Regions from separate parts of the Micromonospora sp. WMMD961 genome, predicted to be linked through region 3. Evidence: predicted binding sites of a transcription regulator. Region 3 holds the regulator's gene; each other region holds the start of a gene.
The links. The regulator HrcA, encoded in region 3, represses chaperone genes, less so after heat shock. The targets are predictions, from matches to a motif close to GGTTNGCACNCTCNNNNNGAGNGTGCNAACC.

Region 1 (6,567 bases), 630 kb from region 3:
ACTTGACCAGACCTTCGCCCTGCAGCTTGCCGACGACCTCGTTGTCGAAGCTGACGTAGTACTGGGCGGAGCCGCCCAGGGTGAGCCGGTCGTAGTCGATGGTGGCGACGCCCTGCGACTTGGCCTTGTCGAGCACGGCCTTGCCGGTGCCGGAGTCCAGGTTGACGATCATCAGGACGGTGACGCCGCCGGTGATCATCTGGTCGGCGATGGTCTGGAAGGCGGTCTTGTCGTTCTGGGCGTTCTGGATGTCGGACTGGACGCCGGCGGCCTTGAACGCCTCTTCCAGGAATCGACGGTCCGCGGTCTCCCAGCGGACGGAGGACTTGCTGTCCGGGAGGATCACGCCGATCTTGGGGGTCTTGGCGGAGTCGGTCGAACCAGGGCCGGAGTCGTCGCCGCAGGCGGTCAAGCCACCGGTTGCGAGTAGGCCCACGGCGGCGATGGTGAGGATCCCCTTACGCATGTGCAGGGTCCTTTCGGGTGGGGGAGGTGTCGTTTTGTTGTGTCCGGCAACGTATTTCGCGTCACACCGGCTCCACAAGACCGCGCAGGTGCCAAGTTTGTTGGGAGCGATAACAATTCAGCAACGTGGCTGTTACTCCCCGGCTACCCGCCGAGGGCTCGGCCGTCACGAATGTCGTCAGCGGGTCTGCAACGACGCGGTGCGGGCGCCGGTCAGCGCCATCAGATCCGCCGCGGTCAGTTCGACCTGCAGGCCACGCCGACCAGCCGACACGTAGATCGTCGGGAGATCCAGCGCGGATTCGTCCAGCACGGTCGGCAACCGCCGGCGTTGCCCGAGCGGGCTGATCCCACCGCGTACGTAACCGGTGGCCCGCTCGGCGACCTCCCGGTCGGCCAACACCGCCCGCTTGCCGCCGACCGCCGCCGCGAGCGCCTTGAGATCCAGCTCGCCGGTGACCGGAACGACCGCCACGGTGAGCGCGCCGTCGACAGCGGTCACCAGCGACTTGAACACCCGCTCCGGTGCCACACCGAGCGCCACCGCCACCAACGCGCCGTAGTTCGGCGCATCCGGTGCCACCCGGTACGGATGGGTGCGGTGCTCGATCCCACGCTTGACCAACAGTGCCGTCGCCGGAGTGCCCTGTCCCGCCACACCGACGACGCTAGTCGACCGGCTGCCCGATCAGCACGGTCGGTGCGCCGGCGACCCGGGTGAGCACCAGGCTCGCCGCTCCGTCGCCGGCCAGTCGCAGGTCCCGCCGGAGCTGCTCCGGAGTGAGTGCGGAACCCCGCTTGAGGATCTCCACCCGGCCCACCCCCCGATCGCGCAGCAGCGCCCGCAGGCGCTTGAGCGAGAACGGCAGCACGTCGGTGATCTCCAGGCCGCGCGCGTACGGGGTGCGGATCGGCTGGTCGGCGTAGAGGTAGGCGATGCTCGGGTCGCCGAGGGTGGCGTCCAGTTCGGTGGCGAGTTCGGCGACGAGGTGTGCGCGTACCACCGCCGGGTCCGGGTCGTACAGGTAGCGGCGTGGCGGCCCGACCGGCGCCTCGGCGGCGCCCGAGCCGGTCAGCTGATGGTGGTGAGTCTCGGCGCCCCGCTGGCGGTAGAGGGTGGCGCGGCGGGGCACCTCGGCCAGCTCGCCGCACCAGAGCGCGGCCTCGACCAGGTCGCCGTCCACGCCGACCCACTCCGCCTCCGCACCAGCCGGAACAAGCCCGTGGTCCAGGCCCGGTGCCACCTTCACCACGGTGCGCGGCACCCGCTCGGCCAACCCCGTGACGAAGTCCCACGGCGGCGAGTAGGCGCGCGGGTCGAAGATCCGCCGCCCGGTGCCGGTGGTGCGGCGGGCCGGGTCGCAGAAGACCCCGTCGACCCCTGACACGTCGAACGCGGTGGCATCCCCGCACTCGACGGTGAACAGGTCGGCCAGCCCGGCCGCCGCGGCGTTGGCGGCGGCCATCGCGGCGGTCACCGGATCGGCCTCCACCCCGTACACCCGGATGCCGGCGCGGGCGGCGGCCAGCGCGTCGGCGCCGAGGCCGCACCCGAGGTCGGCCAGGGTGCGCACGCCGGCCGCGTACAGCCGGGCGGCCCGCCGGTCGGCGACCACCCGGCGGGTGGCCTGCTCCAGGCCGGGGCGGGTGAGGAACATCCCGGCGGCGGCCGGACCGAACTTGCCCACCGCCCGGTGGCGTAGCTCGGCCTGGGTGAGGGCCGCCGCGGCCAACGCCGGCGGCACCCCGGTGGCGCGCAGCGCCGAGGCCGCGACCAGTGGGTCACCGCCGGCCAGACCGGCCGCCGCCGTGAGCGCGGCCGACCCCTCGGGGGTACGCAGCGCCGCCAGCTGATCGAGATCCACCCGGTCATTCTCCCGGTCGAACCAGGAATCCAGGCTGGCGGGGCGCGACGCGCTGGCACTCTCCTTGACGGAGTGCTAGCCACGGAATAACCTGCGATTAGCACTCTCACCCTGAGGGTGCCAGCTTCCGGGTCTCACGACCTGGGTGCGCACGCCAGGCGGACCGGCACCCGCGACGACGGCCCCGCCCGGTGGCATGAGGCAGATTGACGCTGGTCGGCCCCGCCGGCCAGCAACGAAACCAGTACCCCAGGAGGGTATGCCCGTGACTACCGCGACCAAGGTTGCGATCAAGCCGCTCGAGGACCGCATCGTGGTCCAGGCGAACGAGGCTGAGACCACCACGGCGTCGGGCATCGTGATCCCCGACACCGCCAAGGAGAAGCCGCAGGAGGGCACCGTCCTCGCTGTGGGCCCGGGGCGCGTCGACGACAACGGCAACCGGGTTCCGGTTGACGTGCAGGTCGGCGACACCGTCCTCTACTCGAAGTACGGCGGCACCGAGGTCAAGTACGCCGGCGAGGAGTACCTGGTGCTCTCCGCCCGCGACGTCCTCGCGGTCATCGAGAAGTAAGCAACCGATCAGTTCCATTGCCCCGGTCCGGCTCGCCGGGCCGGGGCAGTGGCGCTTCGAAGGGACATTAATGGCGAAGATCCTGAGCTTCTCGGACGACGCCCGGCACCTGCTGGAGCACGGTGTCAACGCCCTCGCGGACGCGGTCAAGGTCACCCTCGGCCCGCGCGGGCGCAACGTCGTCCTGGACAAGAAATTCGGTGCGCCGACGATCACCAACGATGGTGTGACCATCGCCAAGGAGATCGAGCTCACCAACCCGTACGAGAACCTTGGCGCGCAGCTGGTCAAGGAGGTGGCGACCAAGACCAACGACGTCGCCGGCGACGGGACCACCACCGCGACCGTGCTGGCCCAGGCGATGGTTCGCGAGGGTCTGCGCAACGTGACCGCCGGGACCAACCCGGCCGGCCTCAAGCGGGGCATCGACGCGGCGGCCACCAAGGTCTCCGAGGCGCTGCTCGGCCGTGCCGCCGAGGTCACCAGCAAGGAGTCGATCGCGAACGTGGCGACGATCTCCGCGCAGGACGCCACGATCGGCGACCTGATCGCCGAGGCGATGGAGCGGGTCGGCCGCGACGGTGTCATCACCGTCGAGGAAGGCTCGATGCTCACCACCGAACTGGACGTGACCGAGGGTCTCCAGTTCGACAAGGGCTTCATCTCGCCGAACTTCGTCACCGACCTGGAGAGCCAGGAGTCCGTCCTCGAGGACGCGTACATCCTGGTCACCACCCAGAAGATCTCGGCGATCGAGGAGCTGCTGCCGCTGCTGGAGAAGGTCCTGCAGAACAGCAAGCCCCTGCTGATCATCGCCGAGGACGTGGACGGCCAGGCGCTCTCCACCCTGGTGGTCAACTCGCTGCGCAAGACCCTCAAGGTCTGCGCGGTCAAGGCCCCGGGCTTCGGTGACCGGCGCAAGGCGATGCTCCAGGACATCGCGATCTCCACGGGTGCCGAGCTGGTCGCCCCGGAGCTGGGCTACAAGCTCGACCAGGTCGGCCTTGAGGTGCTCGGCACCGCTCGGCGCGTCGTGGTCGACAAGGAGAACACCACGATCGTCGACGGCGGCGGCCAGAAGGCCGACGTCGCCGACCGGGTGGCCCAGATCCGCAAGGAGATCGAGGCCTCCGACTCCGACTGGGACCGGGAGAAGCTGGCCGAGCGGCTGGCGAAGCTCTCCGGTGGCATCGCCGTGATCAAGGCTGGCGCGGCCACCGAGGTCGAGATGAAGGAGCGCAAGCACCGCATCGAGGACGCCATCGCCGCGACCAAGGCCGCGGTCGAGGAGGGCACCGTGCCCGGCGGCGGCGCCGCCCTGGTGCAGATCCTCTCGGCGCTCGACGACGACCTGGGCTTCACCGGTGACGAGAAGGTCGGCGTCTCGGTCGTGCGCAAGGCGCTCGTCGAGCCGCTGCGCTGGATCGCCCAGAACGCCGGTCACGACGGCTACGTCGTGACCCAGAAGGTCGCCGACCTCGACTGGGGCAACGGCCTCGACGCCGCCAAGGGCGAGTACGTCGACCTGGTCAAGGCCGGCATCATCGACCCGGTGAAGGTGACCCGCAACGCGGTCACCAACGCCGCCTCGATCGCCGGTCTGCTGCTCACCACGGAGAGCCTCGTGGTGGACAAGCCGGAGCAGGCCGAGCCGGCCGCCGCCGGTGGGCACGGCCACGGTCACGGCCACCAGCACGGCCCGGGCTTCTGACCCGGTAGCGACACCCGTTCCGGGGCACACCGTCGTACGGCGGTGTGCCCCGGTCCGTCTTGCGAGCCCTGCCTCCCGGCCGGTCATTACCGAACGCTGACGTTGTTGGCGACCGGGCGAGATGATCGCGCACACTGGGCCGATGAGCACCACATCGCGGCGCTACGCCGCGCTGGCCGGAGTGACCGCCGCCGCCGTCGCGATCGGGATCGCCGAACCGGTGGCGGTGCTGACCGGTCCCCGGTCGGCACCCCTGGTAGCGGTCGGCGGGGTGGTCGTGGACGCCGTCCCGGAGTCGCTGAAGCAGTTCGCCATCGACATCTTCGGCACCGCCGACAAGATCGCGCTGCTGGTCGGCACGGGCCTGCTGCTGGGAGGGTTCGCCGCGCTGTTCGGTGTCCTGGCGGTCCGTCGTCTGGCGTTCGGCCTGGCCGGCATCACCGCGTTCGGCGTCATCGGCGTGGCCGCCGCGCTGACCCGCCCCGGTGCGGACGCCTTCGACGCGCTGCCGTCACTGGTCGGCGCCGGCATCGGCGCGCTGGTGCTCTGGCTGTTCATCGACGGGCCGTTCGAGCTGGATCCCTGGCCCTGGTCGCCACCCACCCCGACCGAGCCGCCCGCCGATCCGGTGCCACCTGCCGGTCCGGTGCGAGAGTCGCGGGCCGAGCCGGCTTCGGCGCGCCCGGAAAGCGAGCCGGCTTCGCCGGGCCCGGAGGGGTTGCCGGCGACACCCGCCGCGCCCGCGCCGGCGGTCCCGGCCGGTCCTGCGGAGGTGGACCCCGAGTCTCGGCGGCGGTTCCTCACCGGCAGTGGGGTGCTGCTCGGCAGCGCCGTGGTGGCTGGTCTCGGTGGGCGCTGGCTGGCCGGACGACGCGGAGTCTCCGCCGCGCGGGACGCGATCCGACTGCCCGCACCGGTCGCCCCCGCACCGGCCGTGCCGGCCGGTGCGGACCTCTCACTGACGCAGCTCGCGCCGTACGTCACGTCGAACCTCGGCTTCTACCGGATCGACACCGCGCTGGTGGTGCCACAGGTCGACCCGGACACCTGGCGGCTGCGGATCCATGGGCGGGTCGGCACCGAACGCACCTACACGTACGCCGAACTGCTGGCCCGGCCGCTGGTGGAGCGGTACGTCACGCTGGCGTGCGTCTCCAACGAGGTGGGCGGGGACCTGATCGGCAACGCCCGCTGGCTCGGCGTACCCCTTCGGGAACTGCTGGACGAGGTGGATCCGGACGGGGACGCCGACCAGGTCGTCGGCCGCTCGGTCGACGGCTGGACCTGCGGCACCCCCACCGCCGCGCTGCGCGACGGGCGGGACGCTCTGCTGGCGGTCGGCATGAACGGCGAGCCGCTGCCGGTCGAGCACGGCTTCCCGGCCCGGATGGTGGTGCCCGGCCTCTACGGCTACGTGTCGGCGTGCAAGTGGGTCACCGAGCTGGAGCTGACCCGGTTCGCCGACTTCGACGCGTACTGGGTGCCGCGCGGCTGGTCAGCCCAGGGGCCGATCAAGACCCAGTCCCGGATCGACGCGCCCCGGCGACGCAACCGGCTGACCACCGGCCCGATCACCGTGGCCGGGGTGGCGTGGGCGCAGCACCGGGGCATCCGCCGCGTCGAGGTACGCGTCGACGACGGGCCCTGGCAGGAGGCGACACTGGCCCCGACGGTGTCGGTGGACACCTGGGTGCAGTGGTCGTGGCGCTGGGACGCCACGCCGGGCGAGCACCGCCTCCAGGTTCGGGCAACGGACGCGACCGGCGAGACCCAGACCGAGCGTACGCAGGGCGTCGCCCCGGACGGTGCCACCGGCTGGCACACGGTCACGGTCACCGTCCGCTGACCACGGCACTGGTGGTCACCCGCCCACCTGGGTCAGCGCCGGTTGGTCCGCCTTCGGCCAGGGGCCGGGCGGCCAGCGCCGCGTGGTCCGCCTCCGTCAGCCGCGC
Region 2 (6,567 bases), 980 kb from region 3:
TTCTCCTCGCGCGGGCCGGTTGCGGGCAGCCCGGGTAAGCCGGACGTGCTCGCACCGGGTGTGGGTGTGGTGTCCGCCATGCCGGGTGGCACGTACGCCGCATTGGACGGCACCTCGATGGCGACCCCGCAGGTGGCGGGGGTGGTCGCACTGATGTGGTCGGCGAACCCGGCGCTGGTCGGCGACGTGGCCCGGACCCGGCAGATCCTGCGGGACACCGCCACGGCGGCCACGCCGACCTACCGCTCCAGCGACCCGTCCGACGCCTGCGGTGCTCCGTCGAACATCACCGGCGCTGGTCAGGTCGACGCCTACGCCGCCGTTCGCGCAGCCGCGGGGGTGCGACCCGGTACCCGGTGATCTAGGGTCGGCGACCATGGACGCCGAGATCACCGTCACCGAGCTGAGCGCCGACCTGGTCCCCGCCGTGGTGCGGCTCTGCGAGCAGGCTCTCGACCTGCCCGAGGACGCCGCCGAGGCGGCCCCCATCGTGGACGTGCTCTGGCCCCGGGCCACCGCCGACCGCCAGGTGGTCGGCCTGGGCGCGTACCGGGGAGCGGACCTGGTCGGGGTGCTGCTCTGCTCCGTGTCGTCGGCCGACCCGGGCATCGGGCACGTGGACCTGGTCGCGGTCCTCCCGGATCAGCGCCGCCGAGGCGTCGGCCGTTCGCTGCTGCGACGGGCCGAGCGGGTGCTCGCCGAGCGCGGCGCGACCGAAGTGCTGCTGGCCGGGAACCCGCCGTACTACGCCTGGCCGGGCATCGACGTCCGCTACACCCCAGCGGTGTGTGCCGCTCTCGCGCTCGGCTACCAGCAGGACCGGACCGCCTGGAACATGACCGCCGACCTGTCGTACGACGGGTCGCCGGCACTGCGGTCCACGGAGGCGGCAGAGCGTCGGCTGACCGACCAGGGTGTGACCGTACGCCGGGCGGAGCCGAGGGACCTGCCGGCGCTCACCGCCTTCGCCCGGTCCACCTTCGGTGGCACGTGGGACGGCGAGCTGGCCGGGTCGGTGGGTCGCGACGGGGCGGGCTGCCACCTGGCGGAGCGCGGCGGCGAGGTGCTGGGCTTCGCCGCGTACGGGTCGTCCCGGCCGAGCTGGTTCGGGCCGATGGGCACCGCGCCGGCAGCCGAGGGGTCGGGCATCGGTGGGGTGCTGCTGCGGCGCTGCCTTCGGGATCAGCGGGCGGCGGGCCTGGATCGGGCGCAGATCGGCTGGGTGGGGCCGGTGCCGTTCTACTCGGGCAGCGCGGGCGCCTCGATCGAGCGGGTCTTCTTCCTGTACCGACGGACGTTGGTGGAATAAACCCGCCAAAACGGGATATAGGTTCATTCGCCCGCACTGGCCATCGACGCCCTTTACCGTTTCGGTAGAGGAGGCAGCCATGACCACGGATGACGACCAGACCGAGGACGGCCCGCCGATCACCTGGAAACCGGTCGGCGAACTCCCCGGCCAACTGCCGTTCGACCGGCTCGACTACGGCGACGCCGAGCAGCTCGCCGAGATGACCACCGACGGGGAGCCATCGGCGGTCGAGGAGCCATGCGAGATGGTGGACGCCCCGATCCAACTGCTTCCGCCGTACGACCGGGCGCAGAAGCGGCGCAACCAGCGCCCACTACCGACCTGACGACGAACGGGGCGGACCGCGTCAGCGGCCCACCCCGTTCGGTGTCGGAACTGGACTCAGAAGTCCATGTCCCCGCCACCCGGGCCAGCCGGGGCAGCCGGGGTCTTCTCCGGCTTGTCCGCGACAACGGCCTCGGTGGTGAGGAACAGCGCCGCGATGGAAGCGGCGTTCTGCAGCGCGGAGCGCGTCACCTTGGCCGGGTCGATGATGCCCGCGGCCAGCAGGTCGACGTACTCACCGTTGGCGGCGTTGAGGCCGTGACCCGACTCGAGGTTACGGACCTTCTCCACCACGACGCCGCCCTCGAGGCCGGCGTTGACGGCGATCTGCCGCAGCGGGGCGTCCAGCGCGACCTTGACGATGTTCGCACCGGTCGCCTCGTCGCCGACCAGGTCGAGCTTGTCGAAGGCGGTCTTGCCGGCCTGGACCAGCGCGACGCCACCACCCGGGACGATGCCCTCCTCGACGGCCGCCTTCGCGTTGCGAACGGCGTCCTCGATGCGGTGCTTGCGCTCCTTGAGCTCGACCTCGGTGGCCGCGCCGACCTTGATGACCGCAACGCCGCCGGCCAGCTTGGCCAGCCGCTCCTGCAGCTTCTCCCGGTCGTAGTCGGAGTCGCTCTTGTCGATCTCGGCCCGGATCTGGTTGACCCGGCCCTGGATCTGCTCGGCGTCACCGGCACCGTCGACGATGGTGGTCTCGTCCTTGGTCACCACGACCTTGCGGGCGCGACCCAGCATGTCGAGGCTGGCGGCGTCGAGCTTGAGGCCGACCTCCTCGCTGATGACCTGACCACCGGCGAGGATGGCGATGTCGGTCAGCATGGCCTTGCGGCGGTCACCGAAGCCCGGCGCCTTGACGGCGACCGACTTGAAGGTGCCACGGACCTTGTTGACCACCAGGGTGGCGAGAGCCTCGCCCTCCAGGTCCTCGGCGATGATCAGCAGCGGCTTGCCCGACTGCATGACCTTCTCCAGGATCGGGAGCAGGTCCTTCACCGACGAGATCTTGCTGTTGGCGATCAGGATGTACGGGTCGTCGAAGACGGCCTCCATACGCTCCGGGTCGGTCATGAAGTAGGCCGAGATGTAGCCCTTGTCGAAGCGCATACCCTCGGTGAGCTCCAGCTCCAGCCCGAAGGTGTTGCTCTCCTCGACGGTGATGACGCCTTCCTTGCCGACCTTGTCCATCGCCTCGGCGATGATCTCGCCGACGGTGCTGTCGCCAGCGGAGATGGAGGCGGTGGAGGCGATCTGCTCCTTGGTCTCGACGTCCTTGGCGAGCTTGGACAGCTCCTCCGAGACGCTCGCGACCGCAGCCTCGATGCCCCGCTTCAGGGCCATCGGGTTGGCGCCGGCGGCCACGTTGCGCAGGCCCTCGCGAACCAGGGCCTGGGCCAGGACGGTCGCCGTCGTCGTGCCGTCACCGGCAACGTCGTCGGTCTTCTTGGCGACCTCCTTGACCAGCTCAGCGCCGATCTTCTCGTACGGGTCCTCGAGCTCGATCTCCTTGGCGATGCTCACACCATCGTTGGTGATGGTGGGGGCACCCCACTTCTTCTCGAGCACGACGTTGCGGCCCTTGGGGCCGAGGGTCACCTTTACGGCGTCGGCGAGCTGGTTCATGCCCCGCTCGAGGCCGCGGCGCGCCTCTTCGTCGAACGCGATCATCTTGGCCATACGGCGTTGTCCTCCTGGACACTCACGGGCCACCCGAGATGTGTGCCTCGGATGGGCCGCCTGGTGTACGCACCTTGGGACGTCGCCACCTGGCGACGACGACGTCCTTCGGCCGGGCCGGATAGCCCGCGACGACCGGCCATGTGCCGCCCCGGCGTCTCCACGCCGGCGCAACCTGGCCCCACCGTCCCGACCATTGGCACTCACGGTATGCGAGTGCCAATGACTTGTTTAGCACTCTCCCCTGCCGAGTGCAAGCACGATGTGGCCGCTCAGCCGAGTTCCGCGGCCAGTCCGGCAGCGTTCACCGGCGCCTCGTGGGCGCGCTGCTCGGTGTACGTCAGCAGCAGACCGATCATCTGGGCGAGGTGGGCCGGCAGGGCCAGCACCGCGGTGACTCCGATCACCACCACCGCGCCGACCGCGGTGCCCGCCGAGGCGAAGGGATCCGTGCCGAACGCGGCGGTGCCGAACCCTTCGATGGCGCTGGCGACGAAACTGACGACGATCACCGCGAGGGCCACCAGCGCCACCCGACCGAGCAGCAGGCCGAGCCGGTCGTGGAACATCCGGAACGATCGGCCGATCGGGTTGTGGCGCTCGAAGAGGTAGACCGGGCCGGCCATGCTCAGCGCGAACGCCAGGTAGATGCCCGGTAGTACGCAGAAGCAGACTCCGATGCCGATGAGCAGACTGACCAGCAGGGTCCAGCCCCACAGCCCGAGCGCCCGACGGAGGCCGTAGCGGAGCGCGGAGTCGAGGCCGGCCGGCTGACCGACGGCCTGCCGGGTGATCACCCAGCTGCCGGCGGCCCACCCGACGGCCTGCACCAGGCCGATCACCAGGCTCCCGCCGACCAGCACGGCCAGGAGACCCGCCAGCTCCGCGACGAAGTTGTCCGGCAGCGCGGCTGTCGAACTCGCCTCGACCTCGACAGCCCAACTGGCCGACGGGTCCAACCCGAGAGAGATCACCGACAGCACCGCCGCGGGCAACACCTGGGTGAGCAGCATGATGGGCACCAACTGCCGCCAGCCCCGGCGCAGCGCTTCCCCGCACCTGTTGAACCAGCCGCCGATGCCGGCACCGGGCGGGTTGACCAGGGGGTCGTTCGGGTCGAAGCCGTAACCGGGCGGGTACCACCCGGCCGGCGGCCCCGGATGCCACTGTTGCCCGCCGTAGGGACCCGCCCCGGGCGGGTAGCCCCCGGTGGGCGGAAACACCCAGCCCTGCGGCGGACCGCCCGCACCCCAGGCGCCCTGCGCGGGGTCCCACCCCGACGGCGGACCGCCCGGCGGCACGCCTGGCTCCGCACCCGGCGGCGGACCGGCGGGGCCGGGTTGGCTCCGGGTCGGGTCGGACGGGCCCGGCTCACCCGGCCCGGAGGGTGGGGTGGACGAGGGTGGCTGGTCGGTCATGAACGCTCCTCAGCATTGGCTGGAACGGTTCACGATCTTCCCGGTTGCACGCCCGCGCCGCAGCCCCGACGCGCGGGCCGTTCGGTGCGGGAGATTCAGCCGATGACGCGTACGCGTTCCGCCTGCGGACCCTTCTGGCCCTGGGCGATCTCGAACTCCACCCGCTGGCCGTCCTCCAACGCCTTGTAGCCGTCCATCTCGATCGCGGAGAAGTGGACGAACACGTCCTGACCGCCGTCGACGGCGATGAAGCCGTAGCCCTTTTCGGCGTTGAACCACTTCACGGAACCCTGTGCCACGGTGCCACTTCCCTCACTGTGCGCGGCGTTGCCTGCCCGGCGAACGGCACAGCCGAACGCCATCGGAGCACCGCCTCAGCAATCGATGACGGCCATTGAAGCGGTGACCGAAATCGCACGCTACACGAGGAGTGACAGCCGTGCACGACCACAAATCGGGCATATTCCAGCGCGGCCTGATCACCTCGGTGGACCCGTTTTCCGATCCATCGGATCCGCGGTGGTGAATCGCGGTGCGGACACCAGGGCTACCGGCGGCAGGAGAGGCGCGGCCAGAAACCACGTCCGCCGCTGTGGTAGGCATGCGGACATGACCACCGACACGGGCTCGCCGGGCCTGCGGCAGGCGGAGATCCGCCGAGTCAGGCCGATGGACGCCGCCCGGATGCGGGCGCTGCGTCTGGAGATGCTCGCCGACGCGCCGCTGGCCTTCCTGGAGACGATCGCGGACGCGGCAGCCCGCCCGCACAACGAGTACGCCGCGCGGATCGCCTACACCTCCGCCGGCCCGAACAACGCGCAGTTCGTCGCGGACCCGGGCGGCGGCCGGCTGGTCGGACACGCCGGCGGCACCGCCACTCCGGACGAGGCAGGGCTGACCGTGATCTACGCCGTGTACGTCACGCCGACCTGGCGGGGCAGCGGCCTGCTCGCTGAATTGGTCGACGGCGTGGCCGCCTGGTCGCGGGCCTGCGGCCGGCCCGAGTTGCTGCTGGAGGTCGTGGTGGGCAACGACCGCGCCTACCGCGCCTACCGACGGCTCGGGTTCGAGGACACCGGTGTACGGGTTCCCCACCCGACCATCCCCGCCCTCACCGAGCTACAGATGCGCCGGCCAGCCTGATCCACAACCCAACCCAACGACCACCCGCCGCCGGTCGTGATGGGTGGAGCAGGATTCGGGATCAGACACGCCGACGACCACCGCGCCCACAGCGGGTTTCCGGGGCAGCCCGACCCGCGTATGGATCAAGCCTGACCGCCCGGAGCGGGACGGGCTGCCCCGGAAACCCCCAACCGCAACCGAAGGTCAGGCCGGACGTCGGGACTGGACGATCCGGAAGCGGTTGGCCACGTACGCACCGTCGGTCAGCGCCGAGTTGGCCGCCGCGTTGGCGCCACTGCCGTGAAAGTCGGAGAACGCGGCCGACTGGTTCACGAAGACCCCGCCGGTGAGGTTGCAGGACAGGTGCACGCCGACCTCGACCGCGACCGCCTCGGTGGCGTCCAGCACCGACTCGTCGGTGGAGTAGACCCCCGCGGTGAGCGCGCCCTTCTCGCCGACCGTCCGACGCAGCAGTTCCAGGCTGTGCGCGGTGGAGTCGGTGGCGATGGCGAACGAGATCGGACCGAACCACTCCCGGCCGTACGTCTCCGCGTCGTCCGCGGTCAGCTTCACGATCGTCGGGGTACGCACCACCGCGTCGGCGTACGCCGGGTGGTCCACGGCGCGCGACTCCAGCACCGGCTCGCCGACCTTGGTGACCTCGGCCAGCCGCTCCAGCACCCCGTCGTTGACGATGGCGCCGGTGAG
Region 3 (6,567 bases):
ACCACAGGCCGAGTGGGCCTCCGGCACCATTGTCGACCTCAACGGCGCCTCCTACCTGCGCAGCTGACGTCGACGCCGCCGGCAGATCACCCGGCCGGGGAGGTTGTTGGCGGCTCGCGGGCGGGTAAGTCCCATCGACATGGCCGACTCCGCGCTGCTGGACCTCACCGCCGACTACCGGGTGGCCGATGGCCACGACGACGACCCTGTCCTGCTCCGCCCCGACGGCACCGCCGTCGACACCTGGCGCGAGGACTACCCGTACGACGAGCGGCTGGACCGCGACGAGTACGACCGCGACAAGCGGCTGCTCCAGATCGAGCTGCTGAAACTCCAGGACTGGATCAAGGAGTCCGGCGAGCGGCTGGTGATCCTCTTCGAGGGCCGGGACGCGGCCGGCAAGGGCGGCACCATCAAACGCTTCATGGAGCACCTCAACCCGCGGGGCGCGTCGGTGGTGGCGCTCGCCAAGCCGGACGAGCGGGAAGCCGCCCAGTGGTACTTCCAGCGGTGGCTGGCGCACCTGCCGGCGGCCGGCGAGGTCGTGCTGTTCGATCGTTCCTGGTACAACCGGGCCGGCGTGGAGCGGGTGATGGGCTTCTGCAGCCGCAAGGAGTACCTGGAGTTCCTGCGCCAGGCCCCGGAGCTGGAACGGATGCTGGTGCGATCGGGCATCCGGCTGGTCAAGTTCTGGTTCTCCGTCTCCCAGAACGAGCAGCGCACCCGGTTCGCGATCCGTCAGGTCGACCCGGTCCGGCAGTGGAAGCTGTCTCCGATGGACATCGCCTCGCTCGACCGGTGGGACGAGTACACCGAGGCCAAGGAGGCGATGTTCTTCTGGACCGACACGGCCGATGCGCCGTGGACGGTGGTGAAGAGCAACGACAAGAAGCGGGCCCGGCTGGAGGCGATGCGGCACGTGCTGCACCGCTTCGACTACGCCGGCAAGGACCTCGCCGTGGTCGGCACACCGGACCCGCAGATCATCGGAAACGCTGGGCTGGACCTCGGGCCGGAGGAGGAGGTCGTGCCGGTGTTTCCGAGACCCTGAACGGTCACCAGCGGCCGAGGCGGGCGGCGAGCACGCTGAGCGCCGCCACCCCGGCGGTCGAGGTACGCAGGACCGACGGCCCGAGCCGCACCGCCCGGCCGCCGGCCTCGCGGAACGCGGTCAGCTCGGCGGGGGCGATGCCGCCCTCGGGGCCGACCACCAGGACGATCTCACCGGCGCTGGGCAGGTCGGCGGTGGTCAGCCGCTCGTCGGCCTCCTCGTGCAGCACGAACCCCGCAGCGGCGCCGGCGATCCGACGGGCCACCGTGGCGGTGGACTCGTCCGGCGCGCCGGCCACCACCGGCAGCCACGGCCGGCGGGCCTGCTTGGCGGCCTCCCGGGCGGTCGCCACCCACTTTTCCCGGGCCCGTACGCCCCGGTCACCGCGCCACTGGGTCACCGATCGCGACGCCGCCCAGGGCACGATCTCGTCGACGCCGACCTCGGTCATCGCCTGCACGGCCAACTCGCCCCGGTCGCCCTTCGCGATGCCCTGCACGGTGACGATGCGGGGGACCGGCGCGTCCGCGTACCCCCGGGAGGTGAGGGTGACCTCCAGGCTGCCCCGGCCGACGGCGGTGACCACGGCGGCGGCCGTGCCGCCCCGACCGTCGGCGAGCAGCAACTCCTCGCCGACGCGCAGCCGCTGCACGGTGGCCGCGTGGTGTCCCTCCGGGCCGTCCAGGGTCAGCGCCTCGCCGGTGGGCAGCGCCTCGACCAGGAACAGCGGTGCGGACACCTCAGGCGTGCCCGTTGAACGCGTCGCGCATCCGGGAGAAGAAGCCGCCCTGCTTGGACAGCTCGGCGACCTCCTCGCCACGGGTCTTGGCGAAGTCGCGCAGCATCTTCTCCTGGTCCGGGTCGAGCTTGGTCGGGGTCCGCACGTCCAGGTGCACGTAGAGGTCACCCCGGCCGGTGCCGCGCAGGTGCGGTACGCCCCGGGCACGCAGTCGCAGCGTGCTGGCCGGCTGGGTGCCGGCCTTGACGTCGACGGTCTCCTCGCTGTCCAGGGTCTTGATGGTCAGCCGGGTGCCCAGTGCCGCCGCGGTCATCGGCACGGTGACCCGGCAGTGCAGGTCGTCACCCTTGCGGGAGTAGACGTCGTGCGGCCGCTCGTGGATCTCCACGTAGAGGTCGCCGGCGGTGCCGCCACCCGGGCCGACCTCGCCCTGCTGGGCCAGCCGGATCCGCATGCCGTCCTCGACGCCGGCCGGGATCTTGACGGTCAGCGAGCGGCGGGTCCGGACCCGGCCGTCGCCGGCGCAGGTGGGGCACGGGTGCGGGATGGTGGTGCCGTAGCCCTGGCACACGGTGCACGGCCGGGCGGAGACCACCTGCCCGAGGAAGGTGCGCTGCACGGACTGCACCTCGCCCCGGCCGGCACACGCCTCGCAGGTGGCCAGGTGGGTGCCGGCGGCCGTGCCGGCGCCGGAACAGGTGGTGCAGAGCACGGCGGTGTCGACGGTGATCGGCGCCTCGACGCCGAACGCCGTCTCGTGCAGGTCGAGTTCGAGTCGCAGGATCGCGTCGGCGCCCGGGCGGGTACGCGGACGCGGGCCACGGGCGCTGCCCCCGGCACCGCCGAAGAAGGCGTCCATGATGTCCTGGAAACCGACGAACGGGCCGGCGCCACCGGGCCCTCCGGGGCCTCCGGCACCGCCGCCGCCCGGGGCGAGCGGGTCGCCACCCAGGTCGACGATCTGCCGCTTCCGGTCGTCCGAGAGGACCTCGTACGCGGCGTTGATGTCCTTGAACTTCTCCTGAGCCTCCGGGTCCGGATTGACGTCCGGGTGGAACTGGCGCGCCAGCTTGCGGTAGGCGCGCTTGATCTCGTCATCGGAGGCTTCCCGGCTCACACCGAGAATGCCGTAGTAGTCCCTGGCCACTGCGTTCCGTGTCCTCATGTTCGTCTCGCGTTGCGCCGGTCGGCGGCCGCAGCCGGCCGCATCGGCCCTGACCAATCAGTTCTGGGCCAGCAACTCGCCCACGTAGCGTGCCACGGCGCGCACCGTGGCGATGTTGCCGGGGTAGTCCATCCGGGTGGGGCCCAGCACCCCCAGGCCGCCCAGGATGGTGGCGCCCGGGCCGTACCCGGTGCTGACCACGGAGGCGGCGCGCAGGTTGTCGAACTCGTTCTCGTCGCCGATCAGCACCCGGGTCGTGCTCGGCTCGGTCTCACCGATGAGCTTGAGCAGCACGACCTCCTCCTCCAGGGCCTCGAGGATGGGCCGCAGGGAGCCCTGGAAGTCGAGCAGGCCGCCCCGGGTGAGGTTCGCGGTGCCGGCGAGCGCGATCCGTTCCTCGTGTCGCTCGACAAGCGTCTCCAGCAGGACGGTGGCGAGCGTCGTCATCGTCGGACGCAGCTCGGTCGGCGCTTCCTCGACCAACGCCTGCACCAGCGGTGGCGTCTCGGACAGCCGGGCGCCGGCGAGCTTCTCGTTGATCAGTCGGCGCAGGTCGGTGACGTCGTCGGCGGACACCGGCCCGGGCAGTTCCACGAGTCGCTGCTCCACCCGGCCGGTATCGGCGATCATGACGAGCATCAGCCGGGTGGTGGAGATCGGCACCAGCTCCAGGTGCCGCACCGAGGAGCGGGCCAGGCTCGGGTACTGCACGACCGCCACCTGCCGCGTCAGCTGGGCGAGCAGCCGCACCGTGCGGTGCACCACGTCGTCGAGGTCGACCGCGCCGACCAGGAAGCGCTCGATGGCCCGACGCTCGGCCGGGCTGAGCGGCTTGACCCGGGACAACCGGTCGACGAAGAGTCGGTAGCCACGGTCGGTGGGCACCCGGCCGGCACTGGTGTGCGGCTGCCGGATGTAGCCCTCTTCCTCCAGCACGGCCATGTCGTTGCGGACCGTGGCCGGGGAGACGCCGAGCTGGTGCCGCTCGACGAGCGCCTTGCTGCCGACCGGCTCCTGGGTGGAGACGTAGTCCTCGACGATCGCGCGGAGCACGGCGAGTTTCCGGTCGTCGAGACCCATCCTCCGCACCTCCTGATCGGTCGTTGGCCGCCGGCTCTCTGGGCCGGCCGCACCGTCCTGGCACTCGACTGTAGCGAGTGCCAGTCTACGTCGGCGTGCCCGCCGACGCGATGATCAACGACGGCCCGTCGGTGCGGCCCGCGCCACCCCGCCGGACCAATTGGCCCACATCGTCGGGCGGTGTTGCTCTGGTGCGGCGTTGCCCGGTGCCCCTACCGTGACATCCATGACTGAACCTCCTCGCCCTCCCGGCGCGGGTGACCCCGGCAACTACCCGCCGGAGCCGACCTCCCCGGGTTCGCCCCCGTCGGCCGAGCCACCCACCGCACCACTGTCCGGGGCACCCGGCCCGGGCGGCTATCCCCCGCCCGGTGGCTATCCGCCGCCCACCGGTGACCAACCGCCGTCAGGTGGCTACCCTCCGGCGGGAGGCTACCCCCCGCCCGGCGGCTATCCCCCGCCCGGCGGCTACCCGACCGGTGGCGCGTACGGCGGCCCCGGCGGCGGCTACGCCAACAACGAGGACAAGACCTGGGCGCTGGTCGCGCACTTCGGCGGCGCCGCCGGCATGATCATCAGCGGCGGCGTGCTCGGCTGGATCGCCCCGCTGGTGGCGATGCTGGTCCGCGGCAACCAGTCCCCGACCGTGCGGACGCACGCCGTGGCGGCACTCAACTTCCAGCTCATCTGGTCGATCGTCGGCCTGATCGGCTGGGTGCTGTCCTGCATCCTGATCGGCTTCATCGGGGTCATCGCGGCTGTCGTCCTCGGCGCCGTGTTCGGCATCCTGGCTGGGATCAAGGCCAACGAGGGGCAGTTCTACCGCTACCCGCTCTCCGCGAGCTTCATCAAGTGACCTCGGGCCGGCCGCTCCCCCGGCCGGCCCGCCCGCTCAGGGCAGCAGGTCGCGCACGACCGCGTCGGCGAGCAGCCGTCCGCGCAGGGTGAGCACCGCCCGGCCGGCCGCGTAGTCCTGGGCGGCCAGCAGGCCGTTGGCCAGCGCCCGCTCGGCGCCGGCCCGGCCGCTGGCGTCGAGCACCGCCAACGGCAGCCCGCTGGCGAGCCGTAGCCGCAGCATCACGTCCTCCATGTGCGCCTCGTCGGCGGTGAGCACCTCCCGGGCGAGGCCGGGAGACGCGCCGGCGGCCAACCGCTGGGCGTACGTCGAGGGGTGTTTGACGTTCCACCACCGCACCCCGCCGACGTGGCTGTGCGCCCCCGGCCCCAGCCCCCACCAGTCCGCGCCGGTCCAGTAGAGCAGGTTGTGCCGGCACCGGGCCTCGTCGGTGCGCGCCCAGTTGGAGACCTCGTACCAGGACAGCCCGGCCGCGTCGAGGGCGGCCTCCGCGGCCAGGTAGCGGTCCGCGGCGACGTCGTCACTGGGGTACGCCAGTTCGCCGCGTCGCATCCGGGCGGCCAGTCGGGTGCCGTCCTCGACGATCAGGGCGTACGCGCTGACGTGGTCGACTCCGGCGGCGACCACCTGCTCCAACGAGGCGGCGAAGTCCTCGGCCCGCTCCCCCGGCGTCCCGTAGATCAGGTCCAGGTTGACGTGCTCGAACCCGGCGTCGCGGGCTTCCAGCGCGGCGGCGGTGGCCCGGCCCGCGCTGTGTTTGCGGTCCAGGATCGCCAGCACCCCCGGCGACGCGGACTGCATGCCCAGCGAGATCCGGGTGTAGCCGGCGGCCCGCAGCAGCTTCAACGATTCCGGGGTGACCGATTCCGGGTTGGCTTCGGTGGTCACCTCCGCGTCGGCGGCCAACCCCCAGGTGCGGTCGATGCCGTCGAGGATGCGGGCCAGGTCGTCGGCGGGGAGCAGGGTGGGCGTACCGCCGCCGACGAAGACGGTGTCGACCCGGGGCGGTGGGCTGTCGCCCAGCACCCGGGCGGCGAGCGCCAGCTCGGCCAGGACGGTGTCGGCGTACCCGTCGCGGCTCGCGCCGCCGCCCAGCTCGGCGGTCGTGTAGGTGTTGAAGTCGCAGTAGCCGCAGCGACTGGCGCAGAACGGCACGTGGACGTACACGCCGAAGCCGCGCGCGCCGACCGCCGTGGTGGCGGTGGCGGGCAGCGATCCGTCGACGGGGACGGTCTCACCATCTGGAAGGACGCCGGGCATGGCCACTAGTGTGCCCGGCATGACCTCTCCCGACGTCCTCGTGCGGGTCGCCACGGCCCGTGGGGTGACCACCCTCACCCTGGACAGCCCGCACAACCGCAACGCGCTCTCCACCGGCCTGATGACCCAACTGCTGTCGGGGCTGGCCGACGCGGTCGCCGACGAGTCGGTCCGAGCGATCGTGCTGGACCACACCGGCCCGGTCTTCTGCTCGGGTGCGGATCTGAAGGAGACGGCCGCCGCGTACGCGAGCGGGACGGTGCCCGCCGGGATGCTGGGTGACGTGCTCGCGGCGCTCTGGGAGTGCCCGAAGCCGGTGCTGGCCCGGGTTGGTGGGCCGGCGCGGGCGGGCGGGCTGGGCCTGGCCGCCGCCGCCGATCTGGCGGTCTGCGCCGACGAGGCCACGTTCGCGTTCA

Region 1: a site for HrcA is predicted at 2,426-2,456, ahead of groES (co-chaperone GroES). Genes of this name have one in related genera too.
Region 2: a site for HrcA is predicted at 3,511-3,541, ahead of groL (chaperonin GroEL). Genes of this name have one in related genera too.

Annotation. Positions count from the first base shown of each region.
Region 1 is NZ_JARUBJ010000002.1:6,465,636-6,472,202, reverse strand. Features, by position in the region: gene O7614_RS29515 (substrate-binding domain-containing protein) at 1-466, opposite strand, end outside; gene ybaK (Cys-tRNA(Pro) deacylase) at 644-1,123, opposite strand; gene O7614_RS29505 (methyltransferase domain-containing protein) at 1,134-2,330, opposite strand; gene groES (co-chaperone GroES) at 2,590-2,904, shown strand; gene groL (chaperonin GroEL) at 2,975-4,615, shown strand; gene O7614_RS29490 (molybdopterin-dependent oxidoreductase) at 4,758-6,461, shown strand.
Region 2 is NZ_JARUBJ010000002.1:6,810,125-6,816,691, forward strand. Features, by position in the region: gene O7614_RS31215 (S8 family serine peptidase) at 1-360, shown strand, start outside; gene O7614_RS31220 (GNAT family N-acetyltransferase) at 377-1,309, shown strand; gene O7614_RS31225 (hypothetical protein) at 1,389-1,637, shown strand; gene groL (chaperonin GroEL) at 1,694-3,316, opposite strand; gene O7614_RS31235 (hypothetical protein) at 3,589-4,734, opposite strand; gene O7614_RS31240 (cold-shock protein) at 4,830-5,033, opposite strand; gene O7614_RS31245 (GNAT family N-acetyltransferase) at 5,344-5,877, shown strand; gene paaN (phenylacetic acid degradation protein PaaN) at 6,064-6,567, opposite strand, start outside.
Region 3 is NZ_JARUBJ010000002.1:5,832,588-5,839,154, forward strand. Features, by position in the region: gene O7614_RS26350 (SDR family oxidoreductase) at 1-67, shown strand, start outside; gene ppk2 (polyphosphate kinase 2) at 140-1,051, shown strand; gene O7614_RS26360 (16S rRNA (uracil(1498)-N(3))-methyltransferase) at 1,056-1,790, opposite strand; gene dnaJ (molecular chaperone DnaJ) at 1,792-2,937, opposite strand; gene hrcA (heat-inducible transcriptional repressor HrcA) at 3,013-4,035, opposite strand; gene O7614_RS26375 (DUF4870 domain-containing protein) at 4,262-4,891, shown strand; gene hemW (radical SAM family heme chaperone HemW) at 4,928-6,151, opposite strand; gene O7614_RS26385 (enoyl-CoA hydratase-related protein) at 6,171-6,567, shown strand, end outside.